3 regions of the Paracoccus sp. J56 genome follow, and region 2 is predicted to be linked to each of the others. Evidence: riboswitches for the same ligand, from Rfam matches in the RefSeq annotation. Region 2 holds a riboswitch; each other region holds the start of a gene.

Evidence for each region. A riboswitch is a leader RNA that binds a small molecule or an ion and turns the genes downstream of it on or off. The one in region 2 is predicted to bind cobalamin.
Region 1: another riboswitch for cobalamin. It lies ahead of M511_RS05680 (ABC transporter substrate-binding protein); the one in region 2 lies ahead of M511_RS03725 (DUF1636 family protein).
Region 3: another riboswitch for cobalamin. It lies ahead of M511_RS13965 (TonB-dependent receptor plug domain-containing protein); the one in region 2 lies ahead of M511_RS03725 (DUF1636 family protein).

The regions. Positions count from the first base shown of each region.
Region 1 covers NZ_JAFL01000005.1:169,217-176,951, reverse strand. The annotation lists gene M511_RS05700 (hypothetical protein) at 1-108, opposite strand, end outside; gene M511_RS05695 (LysR family transcriptional regulator) at 268-1,173, shown strand; gene M511_RS05690 (pirin family protein) at 1,197-2,141, opposite strand; gene M511_RS05685 (metallochaperone AztD) at 2,735-3,949, shown strand; cobalamin riboswitch at 4,155-4,355, shown strand; gene M511_RS05680 (ABC transporter substrate-binding protein) at 4,524-5,543, shown strand; gene M511_RS05675 (FecCD family ABC transporter permease) at 5,540-6,580, shown strand; gene M511_RS05670 (ABC transporter ATP-binding protein) at 6,577-7,344, shown strand; gene M511_RS05665 (pseudoazurin) at 7,348-7,735, shown strand, end outside.
Region 2 covers NZ_JAFL01000003.1:195,219-202,953, reverse strand. The annotation lists gene cobG (precorrin-3B synthase) at 1-525, opposite strand, end outside; gene cobN (cobaltochelatase subunit CobN) at 522-3,680, opposite strand; gene cobW (cobalamin biosynthesis protein CobW) at 3,695-4,729, opposite strand; gene M511_RS03725 (DUF1636 family protein) at 4,733-5,086, opposite strand; cobalamin riboswitch at 5,166-5,370, opposite strand; gene cobO (cob(I)yrinic acid a,c-diamide adenosyltransferase) at 5,408-6,019, shown strand; gene M511_RS03715 (DUF1801 domain-containing protein) at 6,024-6,440, shown strand; gene bluB (5,6-dimethylbenzimidazole synthase) at 6,445-7,068, opposite strand; gene M511_RS03705 (hypothetical protein) at 7,068-7,601, opposite strand; gene M511_RS03700 (CbtA family protein) at 7,668-7,735, opposite strand, start outside.
Region 3 covers NZ_JAFL01000019.1:36,792-44,526, forward strand. The annotation lists gene glpK (glycerol kinase GlpK) at 1-709, shown strand, start outside; gene M511_RS13950 (ABC transporter ATP-binding protein) at 717-1,466, opposite strand; gene M511_RS13955 (FecCD family ABC transporter permease) at 1,468-2,466, opposite strand; gene M511_RS13960 (ABC transporter substrate-binding protein) at 2,463-3,299, opposite strand; gene M511_RS13965 (TonB-dependent receptor plug domain-containing protein) at 3,293-5,212, opposite strand; cobalamin riboswitch at 5,348-5,563, opposite strand; gene M511_RS13970 (bile acid:sodium symporter family protein) at 5,721-6,680, shown strand; gene nrdF (class 1b ribonucleoside-diphosphate reductase subunit beta) at 6,689-7,660, opposite strand; gene nrdE (class 1b ribonucleoside-diphosphate reductase subunit alpha) at 7,722-7,735, opposite strand, start outside.

The DNA.
Region 1 (7,735 bases), on a different contig from region 2:
GGCGATGGATGCAAGGGCGATCTGCCCAACCGTAAAGGCGACCATGTCCGGGCTGCCCAGAAACTCGGGCGACCGGCGACGTGCGCGCAGGCTTACCGCTTCAATCATTAATCTCTCCTCGCATTGCAAAATATCGTTCGAAAAAGTGAAGGCATGGCCGCAAAGATGCGCCCAGGCCGAAAATTCATATACTGCAGAAGCATCACTCTCTTGCAGCAGCTTGTTAACGAATTCAAATGAAGTAACGTTGCATGCGGAATGCACAAAATGAATAATAAGCGCCTGGACCTGAATCTGCTGACCGTGCTTGATGCCGTGGCCAGACGTGGCTCGGTCTCGGACGCAGCGCGGGAACTGCACCTTAGCCAGCCTGCTGTCAGCCATGCCCTTGGACGTTTGCGCAACCTGACCAAGGACCGGCTGTTCGTCAGGTCAGGCAACCGGCTTGTCCCCACATCGCGCACGCTGGCGATGATCAACCCGGTGCGCAGCCTTTTGCAGCAGGCCGCCGTCATGCTGGCGCCAGAACAGTTCGATCCACAGGCAAGTAAGCGCAGCTTTCGCATCGCGGCCTCGGATTATCCGCTGCTGTCGATCGTTCCGGGTTTTTCCGCTCGCCTGCGGCGCGAGGCGCCAGGCGTCAAACTGGCACTGCAACCCGCCAATCCCGAAAACCTTGCCGATCTGTCGGCAGGCAATCTTGATGCAAGTTTCTGGACCGGAGGCCCGCCGGGGGAGGGTTGGTCGCTGACCCCCCTGCTGGATGAAACGCTGATCGGGGTCTGCGGGCCGGACCATCCCTTTGCTGGTGGACAAGAAATCGGCATCGAGACCTGGGTCGCGCAGTCCCATGCCATCGTCGCCTATGGCAGCATGTCGCATAATCCGATCAACAGGGCGCTGGCGGCGCTGGGGATATCGGAACAGATCACCCTGATCAGCCCCTCATATTCGGGGGCAATGGCGGCGCTGGCACCCGCGCGGCTGATCATGGCCCTGCCCCGCCGGCTTTTGCCGATCGCCAAGACCTTCCGCCTTGCGGCCTTCCCTCTGCCGGTCGAAATCCCGAGCTTTCCCTATGGCCTGTTACGCCATCGCCGGACGCTAGAGGACCCGGGCCTCGACTGGCTGACGAACCTGCTGGTCACGCATGTCCAGCAAGAGATCTGGTGACAGCGCAGCCTGCCGACAGCCGCTTAACGCAGGCTGTCAGGCAATGGGATGAATTCATTCTCATCACCCGGGGGCAGGCGAAAGCGGCCGTGATCCCAATCGCCCTCGGCCCAGGCCTGCTTGGCTGAATCTATCCGTTCGCGTGACGAGGCGACAAAGTTCCACGAAATATAGCGCGGCCCGTTCATCGTCTCGCCGCCCAGAACCATCAGCCGCGCGCCCGTCTCGCCCGCCTTCAGGCTGATGTGGTCACCGGGGCGGAACACCATCATCCGACCGGCCTCAAAGGTCTCTCCCGCTACCAGAATACTGCCTTCGACGACATAGACACCGCGGTCCTCATGCTCATCCGGCAGTGGCAATGCGGCACCCGCAGACAGGATCACATCGGCATAAAAGGTCTCGGTAAAGGTCTTGACCGGGGCGCGTTCACCCCACGCCGTCCCAAGGATCAGGCGGGCCTGCTTGCCCTCGGCCTCAAGGAAAGGCAGCGCTTCTTTGCCGTGATGTTCAAAGGCGGCGGGGCGGTCCTCCTGGCTTTCAGGCAGCGCAACCCAGGTCTGGATCCCAAAGAGCGAACCGGGACGCTGGCGCATCTCGGCGCTGGTGCGTTCGGAATGGGTGACGCCATTGCCGGCGATCATCCAGTTCACCTCGCCCGGATAAACCATCTGATCGGCCCCGGTGCTGTCGCGGTGGTGAAACTCGCCCTGATAAAGATAGGTCACCGTCGCCAGCCCGATATGAGGGTGGGGCCGCACGTCGATGCCGCCCCCGGTCAGGAACTCGGCCGGGCCCATCTGGTCAAAAAAGATGAACGGCCCCACCATCTGCCGGCGCGGCGCGGGCAAAGCGCGGCGCACCTCGAACCCGCCCAGATCGCGGGCGCGCGGGATGATCAGCGTCTCGATCGAGTCGAGACCCATGTTTTCGGGGCAATCCGGGTTCTGAGTGGGGTTCCAGCTCATCCGAGCCTCCTGCTCTTGCTATGACGATGTCCGGGCCAGCCTAGCAGGTCTTGCAACGGACCGCATCAGCGTGGTCGAGATCGTAGCCAAACCGCCGCCATTGCCCGCACCGCCGGACAGCGACACCCGCTTCTCGACCAGCACTCGGCGGCTCTGCGGCCTATCCCCGGCAAGCCTTTGTGCGGTAATTGGCACTGAACCGCCGCTGGCGCGGAAATGCTCCTGATCGGCCCTGCCCGTCAGGTCATGCGTGATGCTGTATCACGATCATGGTGAAAGGCGGGCTCAGAACCTCGCTACAGCGAACACATGTTGTCCGCCGCATGGAAGCTCCGATGGCGATCTCTGTTTTGTCCGGGAGCAAGCGGCGCTCCCCCTGATCCGCAGATCCGGCGGCATTTTCCCGAGGCAAGTCTCTTGTCGTTCCATTTTGTTAATGTAATAACATTACTAAATTGAGTCCGTCGCCAGCGATGCTCCGGTCCCGCCCCGGAACTGCAGTTTTCTGCAGCCGGTCCCTGCTGCCCTGCAGGGACCAGCGGAAACCGGGCAAGCTAACCGCAACCCATTCCGAACGACCAAGGAGGCTAATCATGCTCAGACAATTTGCGGGTGCCAGCGCCCTGACCCTGATCCTTGCTGGTACCGGCATTGCCCATGACCACAAGGATGACACCGTTTACCGTGTCTTTGTGGGCGATCATGAGAAAGGGCAGATCACCGCCTTTGACCTGTCCAAGCCCGCGCATCGCTGGACTTTCCAGACCACTGGACAGGTCAAGCTTTATCCGGTCGCGGGCGGTGCGGTGGTCGCCGCAGTCCAGTCCGAGGCCGATACCGTGCAATTCATCCGCAGCGGTATCTCACTGCACGATCATGGCGATCATCAGGACCTTGAGGTCAAAGAACCCGCAGCCATCGACCTGCACCTGTCGGGACCCCGGCCCTTTCACCTTGTCGCCCATGACGGCAAGGTGGTGCTGAATTATGACAAGGGCAGCTATGCCGAGATTCTCGACAGCGCCGCGCTGGCCGCGGGCAAGGTCGAGCCGGTGAAGTTCCCACAGGCCCGCGCCCATCATGGCTTTGTCACGCCACTGGGAAAAAGCTGGCTTTCGACCGTCGCCTCGGACGAACCGGTCGAGGGCGATGCCTCGGTACCGCGTCTGGGCCTGCAAGCCTTTGACGCCAAAGGCAACCCCACGGGCAATCTGGCCACCTGCACCGCCATCCATGGCGAGGCTTTCTCGGGCGCCTATCTGGCCGCCGGTTGCAAAGAGGGCGTGCTGACCGTCAAGGCGGGTGATCAGGGGCCGGAATACAGGCTTTTGCCCTATCCCGAGGATCTGCCCAAAGATGTAACCACCGGGACCCTGCTTGGCTCATCCGGGATGCAGATCTTTCTGGGCAATTTCGGACCCAAGGGCCTGGTTGTCATCGACCCCGAAGAGGCCCCGCATTATCGCTATATCGACCTGCCGTTCCGCCGGGTGGATTTCGCGCTAGACCCAGCCAGCCCCGCGACAGGCTATGTCCTGACCGAAGATGGCAGCCTGCACCGTGTGAACCTGCTTGACGCCGCTCTCAGCGACAGCACCAAGGTCACCGCGCCATATTCGATGGACGGCCACTGGAACGATCCGCGCCCGCGCATTGCCGTCGCCGGGGACGAGATCGTGCTGAGCGACCCGAATGCCGGGCTGATCCGGCGCATCTCGACCAAGGATTTCAGCGAGGTCGGCACCGTACCGGTCGAAGGCAGGCCATATAACATTGCCGTGGTCGGCGGCAGTGGCGTAACCCACTGATATAACAGCTGATCCGCTTTCATGACCTGACAATTTCAGATGCGCCGGCCGGGCTCCATGTGACGCGCATCATGCGAGGGCCGGAAAGGCCACGACAGGATACACCACTCCCCCATCCTGACGCGGTTTTCCTTGGCCCTTCCCGGCCTGTGGGGGCGGTCCCTGCCATGGAAGCCAGATTTACCTTGTTCATCCGCAATTTGGCGGGTAGTTGCCCGGTGTCGGTTTCCATATGGAATTGAAAGGGAATCCGCCACCGGACCTGTCCGGTGAACCGGAACTGCCCCCGCAACTGTAGGCGGCGAGGACATCCACGAAAATGCCACTGTGGCCATGCGCCACGGGAAGGCCGTGGAAAGCCCCGCGACCCGCCAGTCAGGAGACCTGCCGACACCCGTTTCAACGCAGCCCGGGCGGGGTGTCCGGGGAGGTGTTCGATGAATTTGCCCAAAGGGTGCCTTGCCGCGCCCGTCCCAGCCAGCATCAGGCCCTGCCGCAAGGCAAGGGCGCTTGTCAGTTTTTGGGCCGCTCCTCTCCTCCCGTCCCTGGCTGCCCTCACAACCGGAGACAATTCATGTTTGCCCGCACACTGACTGCCGCGCTGCTTGGCGCGGCCACCATGATCCTTGCCACCCTGCCCGCAGGCGCACAGACCCAATATCCGCTGAGGCTGCAAAACTGCGGCGTCGATCTGACCATCAGCCATGCACCTGACAGCGTGGTCAGTGTCGGACAGGCCGCGACCGAGATCCTTTATTCGCTGGGGCTGGCCGACAAGGTCCAGGGCACTGCCGTCTGGTTCAGCGAGGTCCTGCCCGAATACCGCAAGGTGAATGCCTCGATCGAGCGGCTGGCCGACAACGACCCGAGCTTTGAATCGGTGGTGGCGAAAAAGCCCGGCCTGGTCACTGTGCAATACGAATGGCACATCGGTCCTCAAGGAATCGTCGCCACGCGTGAGCAATTTGCCGATGTCGGCATCCCGACCTATGTGCTGCCCGCGGACTGCTGGAACAAAGACAACAGCAGCGGCTCGGACGGGACCCGCAATGCCATGTTCCAGATGGAATCCGTTCATGCCGGCGTTCTTGAACTGGCACAGATTTTTGACGTGCCGGAACGGGGTGAGGCACTGGTCGCCGATCTGAAGGCGCGCGAGGCGGCGGCAGTTGAAAACGCCCGGTCGCTGAACCTGAAAGATGCCTCGGCCGTGTTCTGGTTCTCGTCGGCCGAGATGGACGTTGATCCCTATGTCGCGGGCCGCAAGGGACCACCCGCCTATATGATGGAAAAACTGGGGCTGAAGAACGTCATCGAAAGCGATGAGGAATGGCCGACCGTCAGCTGGGAGACCATCGCCCGCGCCAATCCTTCGGTCATCGTCATCGCCCGGATGGACCGTCGCCGGTTCGAGGCTGACGATTACGAACGGAAGCTCGAGTTCCTGAAGTCCGACCCGGTAACCAGCCAGATGGAAGCGGTTCGCAATGACCGGATCGTGGTGCTTGACGCCCATTCGATGGACCCCTCGATCCGCAATGTCTCGGCGCTTGAAACACTGGCCGGGGCGCTGCCGGCCTTTAACCTCGAATGACGGTCGCGACGGTCCGCAGCTATCGCCCGCGCGCGCCCGGGTGGCGATGGATCTTGGCAGGCAGCCTTTTGACGGTGGCGATCCTTGCCGGGGTTATCATAGGCGAAATGCCCCTGCCCCCTGATACCGTGCTGGCGGTGCTGGCCAACAAGCTGTTTGGTGCCGGATATCCGGTGGACTCGATCAATGCGGCGATCATCTGGAATTATCGCATGCCGCGCACTTTGGTCGCGGCTGCCTGCGGCGCGGGACTGGCGCTGTCCGGGGTGGTTTTGCAGGCGCTGATCCGCAACGCGCTGGCTGACCCCTATCTGCTGGGGGTATCAGCAGGGGCGTCGACCGGCGCGGTCGCGGTGACGATCCTTGGCCTTGGCGGCGGCGCGCTGGGCCTGTCATCGGGCGCCTTTGCCGGGGCGCTGTTGGCCTTTGGCCTGGTCGCGGCGCTGGCGCGAGCTGCCGGAGGCGGCCCCGCCCAGCTGGTATTGGCGGGGATCGCGGGTTCGCAGCTGTTCAACGCGCTGACCAGCTTTTTCATCGCCAGGTCGGCCAATGCCGAACAGGCAAGGGGCATCATGTTCTGGCTGCTCGGCAATCTGTCGGGCGTGCGCTGGCCGGATGTGTCGCTGGCGGCTCCGGCAGCCCTGATCGGCTTTCTGGCCTGCCTTTGGCATGTAAGGGCGCTGGATGCCTTTTCCTTTGGTGCGCAATCGGCAGCGGCACTGGGCATTTCCCTGCGCCGGGTGCAGGGGGTGCTGATCGGCACGACCACGCTGATGACCGCGACCATGGTCAGCCTTGTCGGCTCGATCGGTTTCGTCGGGCTGGTCGTGCCCCATGCCATGCGCTTTGCCGTCGGCCCCCGGCATGGCCGGCTGGTGCCATGGTCGGCGCTTGCAGGCGCGGTCTTTCTGATCGCGGCCGACATTGTGTCGCGCATACTGATCCCCGGTCAGGTGGTAGCCATCGGCGTGGTAACTGCGCTGGTCGGTGCACCGGGCTTTGCCCTGATCCTGATCCGCAGCCGGGGCCGGACATGAGACTGAGGACCGCCAATCTGGGCTGGAGGGCCGGTGTCCGTCCCATTGTCGAGGGTGTGACGCTGGAAATCGCGCCGGGCGAGACCTTTGGCCTGATCGGGCCGAACGGCTCGGGCAAATCCACGCTGCTGCGGCTGATTGCCGGGCTGTTGCCCCCCTCAGCCGGAAGGGTGTGGCTGGGTGAGACCCCGCTTGCCAGCCTGTCCCGGCGCGAGGTCGCGCGCCGGATCGCCTTTGTCGAGCAACAGGCCGAAACGACCGAGGCACTTACCGTCCGCGACGCGGTCGGGCTGGGTCGAACACCATGGCTGTCAGCACTGTCCCCCTTTGGCGCGGGCGATGCGGCCATCGTTGAGCATGCGCTATGTGCGGTTGGAATGGAGCATATGGCCGGGGCGCAATGGCAAACCCTTTCAGGCGGAGAGCGCCAGCGTGTCCATATCGCCCGCGCTCTGGCCCAGCGCCCACGCCTGCTGCTGCTGGACGAACCGACAAACCATCTGGACATCCATCACCAGCTTGCACTGCTGCGGCTGGTCCACCGCCTGCCAGTAACCGTGGTTCTGGCGCTGCATGACCTTAATCAGGCATTGGGCTGTGACCGTATCGGCGTCATGGCCCAGGGCCGGCTGATCGCCTGCGGTCCGCCCGCCAAAGTCCTGACCCCCGAACAGCTGGCCAAAACCTTTCGCGTTGGCGCGACAGCTTTGACCGATCCTGTCGACGACACCGTCCTTTTCCGTTTCCGCTGTCTTGAGGAGTGACTGATGAAATCCGCCCTTCTTGCCTTCATGCTGCTGGGCACACCCGTCCTTGCCGAAACCCATGAGGTGCGGATGTTCAACCGTTCGGACCGGGGCGTGATGGTCTATGAGCCATCGTTTCTGCGGATTGCGCCGGGCGACACGGTACGCTTTGTCCCGACCCAGCCTGGCCATAATGCCGCGTCCATCGACGGGATGATCCCCGAAGGGGCCAAGCCTTTCAAATCCCGGATCAATGAGGATTTCAGCGTCACCCTGACCATCCCCGGCAGCTATGGCATCAAGTGCAGCCCGCATTTTGCCATGGGCATGGTGATGCTGATCGAGGTGGGCGAGGCCCATGCCCCCGCCCTGCCCGACGATCTGCCGCCAAAGTCACGCGCGCGGTTTG
Region 2 (7,735 bases):
GGGGTTTGCGGCCTCAAGTGCCCAATCCGCACCATCAGGCAGGATCAACCAGCCCGTGCCATGTGGGCGCAACCGGATATCCGCGGGAACATCGGTCAGCACCGCAGTTCCCGCATCGACTGCAAATCCGAACTTGGCGGGCACTTTTGGCGCATCCGGTGCTGTCATTGCGCGGGCGATCGCCTCGGCCACCTGCCACGCCGGTCCGCCGACCGGGGCAAATGGCGACAGGATGACATTGCGCCGCGCCTCGGTCCCGGCATCGCGGTCGGTCAGGCCGAAAGGCTGAAGCGCCGCGATGGTCGCCGCATGGCCCAAGGAGGTCAGCCCGCGCAATTGCAGGTTTGCGCGACTGGTCAGGTCGATCAGCCCGTTGCCGTGGCGCGAAGAAAGACCGGCGATCAGCCGCGCCTCGTCGGGTGTCAGCCGTCCATTTCGCGCCCGGATACGCAGCACCAGCCCGTCGCCCGATTCCATCGGGCGCAGCGCGCCGGGACACCAGCCCTTGATCTCAAAACCGCTCATGGTGCCACCCCGGCAAGGACAGAGTTGCGCCGCGTGACCCACAGACCCGAGGCGATCAGCCGTGCAAACAGCGCCCGCATTGCGGCCAGAGCGGCGGGGTTTTCGCGCTGCATGAAATCCACCACCTCGGGTCGACCCAGCGTCGCCTCGTGATAAAGGTCGAACAGATGGCCCGGCACCACGCCGGCCAGATTGGCAAAGGCGGCCATGTGATCCAGCGTTGCCGCAATCTCGGCCGCGCCGCGAAAGCCGTGCCGCATCATGCCGTCCGCCCAGGCGGGATTGGCAGCGCGGGCACGGGTGACGCGGGCGATTTCCTCGGTCAGGGTGCGGGCGCGCGGCTGGTCCGGGCGCGTGGCGTCAAGGTGGTAAAGCGCCGGATGCGCAGCCCCGATCCGCGCCATGGCGGCGGCAAAGCCCGCCTCATGTGCGGCGTAATCGCTGGCCAGCAGCAGATCGGATTCCGGCAGGTCCTGCGCATGGACAAAGGCGTCAGCCCCCGAAAGCCGCTCACGGATCGCCTGTGGCTGATGGCTGATGCGCCCATCGGCCCCGATGGCATGAGAGGACGCGGCAAGCCATGCCTCGCCCGCCGCGTGCCGCGCCTCATCGCTGAACGTTTCGGCAAGATCGGCAAGGCCGAGGCCGTAAAGCCCGGGCTTGGGGCCAAAGACGCGCGGGATGCGGTGACGATAGGGGTTGTCATCCGGGCTTTCGTCACGAGTCGCCAGCGCCGCGGCCCCGGTCTCGAACAATTGCGCCAGACCGGGGAAAACGTCCCTAAACAACCCCGAGACCCGCAGCGTCACGTCAATTCGCGGCCGGCCCAGTTCGGCCAGCGTAAGGATATCGACCCCCGATACCCGGCCCGAGGCGGCGTCCCAGCGCGGGCGCAGCCCGGCCAGATGCAGCGCCATGGCAAATTCCTCGCCTGCCGTGCGCATGGTTGCGCTGCCCCACAGGTCCACGACCAGCCCACGCGGCCAGTCGCCATGATCCTGAAGATGGCGGCGCAGCAGCTCTTCGGCCAGCCTTACCCCCTGTGCATAGGCATTGCGCGAAGGCACGGCGCGGGGATCGACGGTAAAAAGATTGCGCCCCGTCGGCAGCACATCCTGCCGCCCGCGCGCCGGAGAGCCCGAGGGGCCGGGCGCGACCCTTTGCCCCGAAAGGGCGCGGGTCAGCCCCTCACGCTCGGCCTTGCCACAGGCGCCAGAGCCATAGACATGCAGCCCGTCGCCAAAGCGGCTGTCCTTGAGATCGCAAAGGAAACGGTCGATCAGCGGGATCGCCTCGGCCGGGGCGGCGTCGGGGGGCAGGCCCAGATCCGCCTCGACCCCGGCGGCACGTGCCTCGTCTCGGATGGCAAGGATCAGCCGGTCGCGGCGGCGTGGGTCCAGCCCGTCGGCGGTGGAATATTCGTCAAGCAGCCGCTCAAGATGCGTCAGGCGCTCCGGCAGGGCGGCATCGACAAGGGGCGGCGGCAGATGGCCCAGCGTTACGGCTGAAAGCCGCCGTTTCGCCTGCGCCGCCTCGCCCGGATCGTTGGCGATGAAGGGATAGACGACGGGCAGATCGCCAAGCAGTGCCTCGGGCCAGCATTCATCTGACAGTGCCACCGATTTGCCCGGCAGCCACTCAAGCGTGCCATGTGCGCCCATGTGGATCAGCGCGTCCGCCTGTGTCCTGAGCCACAGGTAAAAGGCAACATATTCGTGGCATGGGGTGCGGGTCAGGTCGTGATAATCCTCGGCCCTTGTCGCGACCTCTCCGCGTTCGGGTTGCAGCGCGATCAGGTCGGCGCCATGGCGCAGGGCGGCAAAGTGAAAGCCACCAGCGGGAGGCGCGCCCCATGCGGCGGCAAGGTCGTCACGCAGACGCGCCGGCAGGCGGGCCAGCGTGGCAAGGTAATCCGCCTGCGGCCAGTGCAGACGCCCGGCCTTAAGCCTGCGGCCCAGATCGTCATGTGGAATGCCAAGCATCGCCCCGGCTGATGCAAGGGCGTCAAGCCCAACCGCATGGGCCAGCTGATAGGTCTTGCCGGGATAGGTCGACAGCACCACTGCGCGGCGTTTTGCGGGCAGGTTCAGCCAAGCCCGCACCCGTGCCGCCGCCGCATTGATGCGCTGATCATCCGGGACGTGGATCATGCGAGAAAATTGCAGATCCGGGTCGCGCTCTTGCGCCTGTTTGAAGCTGATCGCGCCCAGAAAAATGCGGCCATCAACCTCGGGCAGGACCACGTGCATCGCCAGATCTGCGGCGGAAAGGCCGCGTTCTTCTGCGGCCCATAGCTCGCGCGGGGCAGTGGAAAGCGCCACCTGAAAGACCGGGCCGTCGGCCCCGTCAAAGGGCGTCGCGCCAGCATCGTCACGGGCAGAAAAGGCGGTCAGGTTTACCACCGCCGCAACCCCCGGCAGATGTGGCGCCAGCCATTCTGCAAAGCCCGGTGCCTTGAGCGAGGGCGCGAATACTCCGGTTGCGTCCAGTCCCGCGGCGCGCAGGGCGCGGATCATCGCATCGACTGGCGCCAGATCGGCAGAGGTCAGATAGCTGCGGTAAAAGCTGACGAGCAGCCCGGGCTTTGGCCGCTGAATAACGCCGTGATCGGGGTCGTAAAATCCGAACTCGGGGATCGCAGCCTCGCCCTGAACCGGCGCGGTGTGCAGGCCCGCAGCATGCGCCAGCTCTGCCAAGGCCATCTGCGCGGCGACCGCGCCGCCCTGATCGCATAGCGTGGTCAGCCGGCGCAGCACCGGCAACGGCAGCGTCGAATAACGGTCAAGCGTCGGGTCAGGCCGCCCGTCGGCGGGCAGAAAGGCCAGCGCGATACCCCGTCTGCGCGCCAGATCCTGAAGGCTGGCGACTCCATAGGACCAATAGGGTTCACCCCCGATCAGCCGCACCAGAATCGCCCGCGCCCCGGCAAGCGTCGTCTCGCAGTACTGATCGACCGAAACCGGGTGCCGCAGCGCCGAAAGATTGCACAGCCGCAGCGAGGGCAGCCCCCCTGACGCACGGTGCCAGCCTGCAGCGAAAGCGCCGAGATCGCTGTCCGAATAGGACAGTGCGATCAGCTCGGCGGGGCTTTGGCCGGGGTCGGTCGGAACCTCGGTTTCTTCCAGCCCACGGCTTTCGCGAAAGACGACATGCATGGCTTATTCGGCGCTTATGCGGCCAGAACCGCCCTGATCGCGGCCTCGTCGATATCGTCATGCTCGGCAATGACGACGAGGCGCGAGTTGCGGGGGGCATCGCCCCAGGGCCGGTCGTATTGGTGGCGCACCCGTTCGCCCACCGCCTGCACCAGCAACCGCATGGGCTTGCCCAGGACGGCGACATGGCCCTTGACCCGCAGGATGTTCTGTTCCCGCGCCAGCCGTTCGATGCGGGTGGCCAGATCAGCCGGGTCCGCGATCTCGGCCAGTTCGATCACCACCGAGTCGAAATCGTCATGCTCATGATCCTCGGCCCCGTCATGATGGCTGGGGCGGGCGGCAAGGTCATCCTCGGCCGCGGCATTGAGGCCCAGGATGACGCGCGGGTCGATCACCCCGTCAACCAGCGGCAGGATCGGCAGCTTGCGCGGGGCCTCGGCCTCGATGACCGCGCGGGCGGCGGCCAGCCCCTGTTCGCCCGCCAGATCAGCCTTGGAGAGCAGGACGATATCGGCACAGGCGATCTGGTCCTCGAACACCTCGGAAAGCGGCGTTTCGTGGTCAAGGCTGTCATCAGCGGCGCGCTGGGCCTCGACTGCCGCCACGTCGGGGGCAAAACGGCCTGCCGCAACCGCCTCGGCATCGGCCAGTGCAATCACCCCGTCCACGGTGATGCGCGAACGGATCGCCGGCCAGTCGAACGCCTTAAGCAGCGGTTTCGGCAGGGCAAGGCCCGAGGTCTCGATCAGGATGTGGTCGGGCCTGACCGGCATTGCCATCAGCCGTTCAAGCGTCGGGATGAAGTCATCGGCGACGGTGCAACAGATGCAGCCGTTCGACAGCTCCATGATGTTTTCGGCCGGGCAGTTTTCGTCTGCGCAGGATTTCAGGATCTCTCCGTCCACGCCCATTGTGCCGAATTCGTTGACCAGAACTGCCAGCCGCTTGCCCTGCGGGTTCTGCATCAGGTGGCGGATCAGCGTGGTCTTGCCGGCGCCCAGAAAGCCGGTGATGACAGTCACTGGGGTCTTGGTCAGGTCGGTCATGTGCTACCCAATCGGAGGAATGCGCGCGAGGCTGCGCTTGCGGAAAATCGTGACGCGTTCACGCCAGGGGACGATGCCGTCAGATGCGTCGGCATAGGCGGCGGCGCCCTGCATGATCTCGGGGGCGTCATCAGCCGACATGCTGCCATAGACATAGGTCCACCGGCCCGGGCCCGACAGCGCGATCGCCGCGCCATTGGCGCAGGCTGACAGGCATTCGACGGGAACGATACGCACGCCTTGGGGCAGAGTTTCGGCGGTCAGCGCCTGCAACAGACGCAGGCCGGGCACGGGCTCGCCGTCGGGGACGGGCAGGCCGGCGCGGCAGGTGATGCAGACATGCAAGGTGACTGTCATGCGCCCTTCATCCGTTATGGCGGCAGGGCGCGGGGGCGCGACATATGCCCCAAGCCCCAGCAGGAACACCCCGTCCGCCGGTCAATCCTTTGCGCGGGCAGGTCTCCCGGCTTGCGGATTCGGGCCTGTGGAGCCCACGGTCGTCCCGCCTTCCCGGCTTTTGGCCAGTGGCTTATGGGCGACCTTTCCGGTCACGGTCGCGGGGGCGGCTGCTTCCAGGCGGTTGCCTGTCGCATTCCCTCTTAGCCTGTCGTAGGACAGGAACCAGCGCCCCTTGTCTGTGCGCGCCCGGTCCCGACTTGTCAAGCAAAGGAGTGCCCGATGCCGACCGAAGACAACCTTCGCCATGCCGAGAAGATGGCCAGGATCAAAGCTGCGCGTGACCGGATGATGGCTGGAAAGCAGGGCGAAAAGGGACTGATCATCGTCCATACCGGCAAGGGCAAGGGCAAGTCCTCGTCCGGGTTTGGCATGATCCTGCGCTGCATCGCCCATGAGATGCCCTGCGCCGTGGTGCAGTTCATCAAGGGCTCATGGGACACGGGCGAGCGTCGGGTTTTGACCGGACATTTCGGCGATCTGTGCCAGTTTTATGCCATGGGCGAGGGGTTTACCTGGGAAACGCAGGACCGTGAGCGTGACATCGCCGCCGCCCGCGCCGGCTGGGAAAAGGCCAAAGAGCTGATCCGCGATCCCCGCATCCGTATGGTACTGCTTGATGAGATCAACATCGCCCTGCGCTATGATTATCTGGATCTGGACGAGGTGCTGGTCTTTCTGCGCAGCGAAAAGCAGCCGATGACCCATGTCGTGCTGACCGGGCGCAACGCCAGGCCGGAACTGATCGAGCTTGCCGATCTTGTAACAGAGATGGAACAGGTCAAGCATCCGTTCCGCGACGGTATCAAGGCCCAGCCGGGGGTAGAGTTCTAGGACGATGACCGAACCGCAGGACAAGCCAAAACTGCTTTCGGGCGGCAATCCGCAGATCCCAAAGGGATATGGCGAAGCCCCCGTTCGCGCCTATATCGACGCGCTGCCGGGATGGAAGCATCAGGTTGGCGAAAAGCTGGATCAGATCGTCACCCGCACCGTGCCGGGTGTGAAAAAGGCGGTAAAGTGGAATTCGCCTTTTTACGGGGTCGAGGAAGGGGTCTGGTTCCTCAGCTTTCACTGCATGACTAAATATATCAAAGTCGGCTTTTTTCGCGGCGCAGAGCTGGATCCGCTGCCGCCTGTCGCCTCGAAACAGCCCGACGTGCGCTATGTCCATATTCCCGAAGGCCCGTTCGACGAAAAGCAATTCGCCGATTGGGTGCTGCAGGCCAGCCGTCTGCCGGGGCTGAAGATGTAAGGCCCTAGCGCCGCTGCCATTCGGGGGCGGTATTTTCCTGCCAGCCCCTGCGATGCAGCAATGGCGTGTCATCCTCAAACTCAGGCCAGCCGAGGCAGAGAAGGGCCGAGAACTCCCATTCAGGCGACACCTGCAAAAGCGCGGTGATCCGCTGGGGGTCGATGATCGAGACCATCCCCATCCCCAGATTGCGCGCCCGTGCCGCCAGCCATAGCGCCATGATTGCCATGGCGGTCGATTGTTGCAGCGTTTGCGGCATGGTTGCCCGGCCAAGGCCGTGCCCCTCAGAGGGGTCGAGACGGGTAAAGACGGCCAGCCACACCGGTGCGCGATCAAGACCTGCCAGTTTCAATGCATCATATTCCTGTCGCTGCTGGCCCCGATAGTGGCTGGCGGCCTCGGTATTGCAGCGTTGGAACTCGGCCCGGATCCGGTCGCGCAGAGCCGGGGTTTCGACGCGAACCACCCGCCAGGGACGAGAGTTGCCGACGGATGGCGCAAGCTCCATCGCGGCACGCAGCTCATCCAGCAGGGGTTCGGGCACAGGATCGGGGCGGAAATGGCGTATATCGCGGCGCCAGCGTAGGATGCGGTCCAGCGTGGCGCGATCTTCGGGGCCGAACTCCATCACGGTGTAGCGCAGATTGCGTTGTCGGGCAGGCCCTCGGCCCCGGCGCGGATGGCGACCGGGCGTTCGGGGACTGTCAGTTCGATAGCAAGCGGCTGGCCGCCGACGGTCAGGGGGCTGTGATCGTTGGCATTCAGTTCGACCCGCAGCTGATCGCCGGGCGCCAGCGACCCAAGGTGATGGGCGGGGCCATAAAGACGGGCGATCTTGGTGCCGTTCAGGTAAAGATGGGCGTGACCTTCACCCGCGCGGTGGGCCAGACCTGCGTGTTCGGGCGCAAAGCAAAAGCCCTGCGCCTGCACGAACAGGTTCCAGCCGGTGACGCTGTCGGGTTCAAGCCGCGCCGAGGCAGTTGCGCTGCCAGCGGGCAGGTCGATGGCCGTGCCGTGGTGATGCGTCCCGGTCTGTGCGCCATGGCCATTGGCACCGTGGTCGTGGCCGTCCAGCGTGACACCATTCGCGGCGGCGATGACAAAGCCCATGCCGCCGCCGAAGATCAGACCGATCAGCAGCATCGGGATCGAGCGATCCATGTCACTATCCTTGTTCATAGGAACAGCCGGACGATGGCCGCCCGGCTGCGAATGCTTCATTCCCGATCAGGCCGCCTGCGGCACTGGGGCGCCCTGCGCCTCGCGCTGCCAGAGCCAGCCCGAAAGCAGCCCAA
Region 3 (7,735 bases), on a different contig from region 2:
CTATGGCACGGGTTGCTTTGCGCTGCTGAACACCGGGGCCGAATGTGTTGTCTCGCAAAACCGGCTGCTGACCACCATCGCCTATCGGCTGAAGGGGCAGACAAGCTATGCGCTGGAGGGCTCGATCTTTATCGCCGGTGCAGTGGTGCAATGGCTGCGCGACGGGCTGGGGATCATTCGCCATGCCTCGGAAACCCAAGGGCTGGCTGAAAAGGCAGACCGGGGACAGGAACTGGTTTTGGTCCCGGCCTTTACCGGGCTTGGCGCACCCTATTGGCGGCCTGACTGCCGTGGCGCCATCTATGGGCTGACGCGCAACTCGGGTCCAGCTGAACTGGTACGGGCGGCACTGGAAAGCGTCGGCTTCCAGACCCGCGATTTGTGGGAGGCGATGCGGGCCGACTGGCCTGGCGCGGCCCAGGGCGTGCTGCGCGTCGATGGCGGCATGGCGGTCAGTGACTGGACCATGCAGTTTCTGGCCGATCTTCTGGGCGCGCCGGTTGATCGTCCGGTGGTGACCGAGACGACGGCCCTTGGTGCGGGCTATCTTGCCGGGCTTCAGGCGGGGCTGTGCCCCGAACCTGACGAGTTCGCCCGCGATTGGGCGCTTGATCGCCGCTTTGATCCCGACATGGCTGAGGATGAGCGTGAAGGGCGTTACCGGCGCTGGAAAAAGGCCGTCGAGGCCACGATGAGCCTTGCCGGCTGACGCCTGCTCAGTCGCGCGGAATGGTGTCGAGGGGCTGGAACAGCAGTCCCTCGGGCCCATGGGTCAGATGCGCGGTGATGCCAAAAATACGGGCAAGGTTTTCGGCAGTCAGCACCGTCTCGGGTGGTCCGTCTGCGGCGATACGGCCCTGACCCAGCAGGATGAGCCGGGTGCAATGCCGCGCCGCAAGCCCCAGATCGTGAAGCGAGGCCAGCACGCCCCGTCCCTGATCGGCAAGGTGACGAAATAGCCTCATCACCTCGATTTGTGCGGCGGGGTCCAACCCGGCAATGGGTTCGTCCGCGATCAGCAATGGCGTCTCCTGTGCCAGCGCACGGGCGATCAGGGTCCGGGCCTGCTCACCCCCCGACAGTTCAGTCGCCCGGCGGTGGCGCAAGGGTTCCAGATGCAGCGCCGCGATGGCGCGTTCGATGGCGGCCCGGTCGTCTAATCCCGCAGCACGGGGATGGGCGATGCGGCCAAGCGCGACCAGCGCCTCGACCGGCATCGGCCACGCGATCTGTCGTCCCTGAGGCATATAGGCGGCAGCGCGGGCGCGTTCATGAACCGGCAGCGCTGCGAGTGAGGAATGCCCTTGCACAGGTATCAGCCCCAGCGCTGCACGCAAAAGCGTGGTCTTGCCCACGCCATTCGGACCAAGCAGGCCGACGAACTCGCCAGCGCCAATGCGCAGGTCTATCCCGTCCAGTACCACCCGTCCGGCGCGGCGAAAGGAAAGGGCGCGCAGTTCCAGCATGTCACAACCCCTCGCGCCGGGTTTTCAGGATCAGGTGCAGAAAGAATGGCGCTCCGACCAGCGCTGTCAGCACCCCAAGCTTAAGGTCACGACCGGGTGCGATCACCCGCACCGCGATATCGGCGGCAAGCACGACCGCCGCGCCGCCAAGGGCCGATGCGGGGACCAGCCGCGCCGGGCTTGCATCAACTGCGCGGCGCAGCACATGCGGCACCACCAGCCCGACAAAGCCGACAGAGCCGGCGACGGCGGTTGCGCCCCCGATCAGCGCGGCGATGCCGGCGATCAGCATCAGCCGCAACCGGCCCATATGTACCCCTACCGAGGCGGCCGCGTCCTCGCCCAGCGTCAACGCCTCAAGCGCGCGCCGTGTGGGCCACAGGGCCGCAAACCCCAGCGCCATCAGCGGTGCCGCGATCCAGACATGCAGCATTGAGCGATCAGCGAGCGAGCCGAGCATCCAGAACACGATCTCATTGGCGGCAAAGGGATTGGGCGACAGGTTCAGCACCAGCGAGGTGCAGGCCCCGGCCAAAGCCGAAATGGCGATACCGGCAAGGATCAGTGCCAGCGCCCCGCCACGCGGCCCGGCCAGCATCAGGACCAGCACCACCGACAAGGCAGCCCCGGCCAATGCCGCAACGGGCAGGGCCAGCGCCCATGCCGCCGACAGCCCGGTGTGGATCGCCAGCACCGCGCCAAGAGAGGCAGAGGCGCTGGTGCCGATCAGCCCCGGCTCGGCCAGAGGGTTGCGCAGGAAACCCTGCATCACCGCCCCCGACATGCCAAGCGCGGCGCCGACAAACAGTCCCAGAATGGCCCGGGGCAGGCGCAATTCGCGCATGATCAGCACCAGCATTTCATCGCCCCGGCCAAATAGCGCGGCAAGGCTTTGGCCAGTGCCCATTGCGGCCGGTCCGGTCAGCAGCGAGGCCAGAAACAGCACTGCGACCAGCGCAACCAGACCCGCGATGGTCAGCGAATAGCGGCTTTGAGTCATGGCCCCTCCTGCAAGGCGAGGCGTGCCTCGCGCATCTGGGCGACGGCGCGCAGGATATAGGGCGTCCCGCAGACCCAGTCGGGGTCTGACATGACCACCGTCGACTTGTCCTGACCAAGCGCCTTCAGCGCGGGATGCTCAAGCAGCTCTTGCCCACGGGCGGCCCCGGGATAACGCCGCCCCTCGACCAGCAGGTCGGGGTCCGCGATCAGTAGCCGCTCAAGCGCCAGTATCCCGCCCGCAGGCAGACCGAGTTCATCAGCAATATTGTCAAAACCGGCCAGCGCGATGATCTGCCCGGCAAGGCTGTTGTGGCCCGAACTGTAGCCGTTCACCGCATATAGCGCCGCGCGTGGGCGCGGGCCGGGGGCGGGATCGGACAGTAACGCCAGATCCGCGTCGAAACGCGCGATCAGGCGCTGTGCCTCGGCATCGCGGCCCAGCACCTTGCCCATGCGCAGGATATTGGCGCGGATGCCGGCAAGGTCGTTTTCAACCGGAAAGACCTCGACCGGGATGTTAAGGCGCTGCAACAGCCGGATCGTCTCGGGCGAGGACCAGGCCCCGGCCACCACCAGATCGGGCTGCATGAGATAGATTTCCTCGGTCAGACCGTGATTGGCGGGCAGAGGGGCTGCCTCTTTCGCCATGGCCGACGAGCTGGGGTCCGCTGCTAGGGCCGAGACCGAGACGAGCTGCCCTGGCGCAGCCAGCATCAGCGCCAGCTGGTCGGTGCAAAGATTCATCGACAGGACCCGACGCGGTGGCTGTGCCGCCGCGTGCTGGGCCAGGCCGACGATCAGGCCAAGGATCAGCCCCAGCCGTACTACCATTGCGCCGTCAGCCCCACATAGGCCGTGCGGCCCTGACCGTAATATCCCCAAGCCTCGGAGTAATCTTCGTCAAAGAGATTCACCACCCGTCCGGTCAGGCGCAGATTGTCGGTCAGATCATATTGCGCAGCAAGGTTCACGGTCACAAAGTCGGGCAGCTTGGTCGTGGCGGGAATTGCGGGCCATACGGTGTTGAACCATTCCTGCCCATAATTGTCCGCAACATAGCGCAGATCGGCGGTAACCGAGCCTCGACCCTGTGCAAAATCGGCCGTGGCGCGCAGACCCAGCTGATGGCGCGGCTGACGGGGAACCGGCTTTCCGTCCTCGGTCCGGGCGTCCATATAGGTATAGGTTGCGCCCAGACGCAGCCAGTCGGTCGCATCATAGTCGAGCTCAAGCTCGAATCCCTTGCGGGTGCTGGTGCCAGAGATGTTTTGTGAGGTGGTGCCAGCGCCGGTGATCATATCCTCGACCTTGCTGGTAAAAAGTGTCGCGCCCAGATTTGCCCGCCCCTCGGCAAAGGTCCAGTCCACGCCCAGTTCATAGCTGTGGCTGGTCTCGGGGCGTAGGTCCGGATTGCCCCGATAGGTGCCTGAGGTATAGCCATAAAGTTCAAACATGGTCGGGTTGACGGTTGCCTTGCCCGCTGCTGCGCGCAGCCTCAAGTCGCGGTCGGGCAGGGCCCAGGCGCTGGCGATGCTCCAGGTGGTGGCATCGCGGAAAACGTCGTTGAAGCTGCGGCGTAGCCCGGCTTGAATGCCAAGGCCGTTGTCGAACTGGCCCTGATATTCCAGCGCCACCGATTTGCTGTCGCGCTCGTAACGGTTCGCCCCGTAAGCGTTCGAAGTTTCGTAAGTCTCGCGCTTTGCTTGCAGCGCCACGCTTAGTTTTTGCTGAGCATCGCGGACATGGCCGCCGTCCAGTGCCCAACTGCCGGTATATTTGATATCCCGCAGCCGCGAGGCATCGTCGTAATCCGGGACACCTGCGTTGAAATGATCTGCCGTCTGGTTCGAGCCGGACAGAACGAAGCGGTGCAAAAACCGCCCCTCCAGCGCCGCTGCCTCTAACCAGAGCGAACCATAGGTTTCGTTGCGTTTGGCGGTAAAGGGCGTATCAATCACATAATCATCGGGAGAGTCTACGGCGGTCCAGCTCGTCCCGTCATAGCCATATTCCTGCCAGCGGCGGCGCAGGGTAAAGCCCGCGCTTATCCCATCGGTCAATTCGTACGAGCCGGTCAGGCCCAGTGTGTCGTGGTCGTTGAAGTCGGTATCCCCGCCCGGGGTGCGGGATGTATCCTCGCCATCGCTGCGCCGTGACACGGCCGACAGGCTGATGCCGCCGCGCTCACCCCGCGCCTGCACATAGGCACTGGCCGTGCGGGTTCCGAGCCCGCCGACCTCGACCGTTCCGCCATAATGAAGGCCGGGGGTGCGGGCCTGGCGGGTGGTGATCGAGATCACGCCCGATGCGGCATTGGCGCCGTGGATGGTCGATTGTGGCCCGCGCAGCACCTCGATGCGCTCGATATCCTCGGCAAGCATTCCGCTGAAGGTATAGTCCCCGCTACCGGGAGAGTTGGCCTCGACCCCGTCGATCAGCACCAAGACATGGTTGGTCTCACCGCCGCGAATACGGATACTGGTCAGCGACTCTCCGGTCGAGGTGACAGACAGGCCGGGGACGGTGCGCAGCGCGTCCTGAACCGTGGTGACGCGGCGCTGTTGCAGATCTTCGGCGGTCAGGACGGTATAGGCGCGGCCATAGGCGCTTTCGACGACCGGAGAGAGGCCGCCCGACAATATGACCTGATCAAGGATCACGGTTTCGGGGACCTCCTCGGCGCTCACGATCACAGGCAGCAGCGCGGCGGTAATGGCGATAAGGGAAACGGTGGTTCTGAACATTCCGACCTGGCCTTTCCAGTGCGGGTCACTGACCCGCGAATTGCAGAATATCCCGTAAAGGCTCTGGGCTGAGCCTGCGGGATGGTGAATGTCACCTCTGCGGGATGGCCGCTTTCCTGGCGCACCCCGCGCCGGAAATGGGTGATCGCTGCGGCAGGTCTCCTGGCTTGCGGATCATTGCTCGGGCCGGCCTTCCCGGGTTTTATCCCAGTGGCATCATCGACCATCGCTCTCCGCATACAGTTGCGGGGGCAGCCCCGGACTTGCCCCGGTCCTTCGCGGACCATAAGGCGTACCGGCGTTCCCTTTTCATCCGGCTGAAGCGCCGGAACCGTAGCGGCTTTGCATTGCCGCACAGCAGCATCAGCTGTCAAGCGTCATCGCGGCAACAGCCCCTGGCGGTATGCTGCCCCTGCGTTCAGGGCGCAACGGCATGATCCGTGATCCCCGCCTTGTGCCCGCCGCCGATCTGTATGAGACAGGGGGCATCCGCGTCAGGAGGTCAGGGATGAACGCATTGAAACGGATCGGCATCGACACCTACATGCTGCTCTTGCTTGGCATGGTGTTGCTGGGCTTGTTCCTGCCTGCGCGCGGCATGGCGGCGGATCTGCTGTCAGGGGCGACCTTCTGGGCTGTAACGCTGCTCTTCTTTCTGTACGGAGCGCGGTTGGATCCGGCATCGGTCAAGGCAGGGCTGCTGAACCTGCGCCTGCAGGGACTGACCTTTGCCGCGACCTATGTGCTGTTTCCGTTGCTCGGGCTCGGGCTGGCGGCACTGTTTGGCCAGGTGCTGGGGCCTGAACTGACCATGGGCCTGATGTTTCTTGCCGTGCTGCCCTCGACGGTACAAAGCTCGATCGCCTTCACCTCGATTGCCTATGGCAATGTGCCGGCGGCGATCTGCGCGGCTTCTCTGTCGAACCTTGTAGGCGTGGTGCTGACCCCGCTGCTCGTCACCCATCTTCTGCATCAGGAAGGCGGAGGCGCAAGCCTCGACGCGATCCAGAAAGTCGCGGTCCAGATCCTGCTGCCTTTTGCCGTCGGGCAACTTACCCGCCGCTGGATCGGAGGTTTTGTTCGGCGTCACCGGTTACTGACCATGGTGGTCGACCGGGGCTCGATCCTGCTGATCGTCTATTCAGCCTTTGGCGCAGGAACGGTCGCGGGGATCTGGTCGGCGATCCCTGCTCCGGGGCTGATCCTGTGTTTTCTGGTCACGGCGCTGCTTTTGGCGCTGGCCATGGGGATCATGGCGGGTGCGGGACGGTTCTTCCGCCTACCACCCCAAGATCAGGCCGTGCTGTTCTTTTGTGGTTCGACCAAAAGCCTGGCAAGCGGGTTGCCCATCGCCACGGCAATCTTTCCGGCAGCAGCGGTGGGGGCTACCGTGCTGCCGGTGATGATCTATCACATGACGCAACTGCTCGTCTGCTCGGCCATCGCGCAAAGACGGGCGCGCGGATAGGGCCGGGATCAGAAATCCCAGTCCTCATCCTCAGTGGCGACAGCCTTGCCGATCACATAGCTTGACCCCGATCCGCTAAAGAAATCATGGTTTTCGCTATCGGGCGACAGGGCGGCAAGGATCGCCGGGTTCACCTCACAGGCCTGGGGCGGGAACAGAGCCTCATAGCCAAGGTTTTGTAACGCCTTGTTGGCATTGTAATGCAGGAAGGCTTTGACATCCTCGGTCAGACCGATGCCGTCATAAAGCTCGGCGGTATATTTCGCCTCGATGTCATACAGGTCGAACATCAGCGAAAAGGCGAAATCCTTAAGCGCGGCGCGCTCACCCTCGTCCAGCCGTTCAAGACCGCGCTGATATTTGTAACCGATGTAATAGCCATGCACGGCCTCGTCGCGGATGATCAGCCGGATCAGGTCGGCGGTATTGGTCAGCTTGGCGCGGCTTGACCAATACATCGGCAGGTAAAAGCCGGAATAGAACAGAAAGCTCTCCAGAAAGACACTGGCGATCTTGCGCTTCAGTGGCGAGGAACCGGCCTGGTACTCATCGACCACCAGCCGCGCCTTTTGCTGCAGATGCGGGTTTTCCTCAGCCCAGCGAAAGGCTGCATCCACCTCTGGCGTCAGGCAGAGCGTCGAAAAGATCGAAGAATAGCTGCGCGCGTGTACCGCCTCCATGAAAGAGATATTCGACAGCACCGCCTCTTCATGGGGGGTCAGGGCGTCGGGCATCATCGCCGGCGCGCCGACCGAGTTCTGGATCGTGTCCAGAAGCGTCAGCCCGGTAAAGACGCGAATGGTCAGTTCGCGCTCTTCGGGCCGCAGCGTTGCCCAGCTTTGCACGTCGTTTGACAGCGGCACTTTTTCAGGCAGCCAGAAATTCACCGTAAGACGGTTCCAGACCTCCAGATCCTTCTCGTCCTCCAGCCGGTTCCAGTTGATCGCCCGCAAAGGCAGGCGCGGCGCTTGGTCCTTCATCCGAAGAGCCTTTCTTTCGTGTACAAATATCCTCGGGGGTGCGGGGGCAGACAGCCCCCGCTCAGAGCGTGCAAG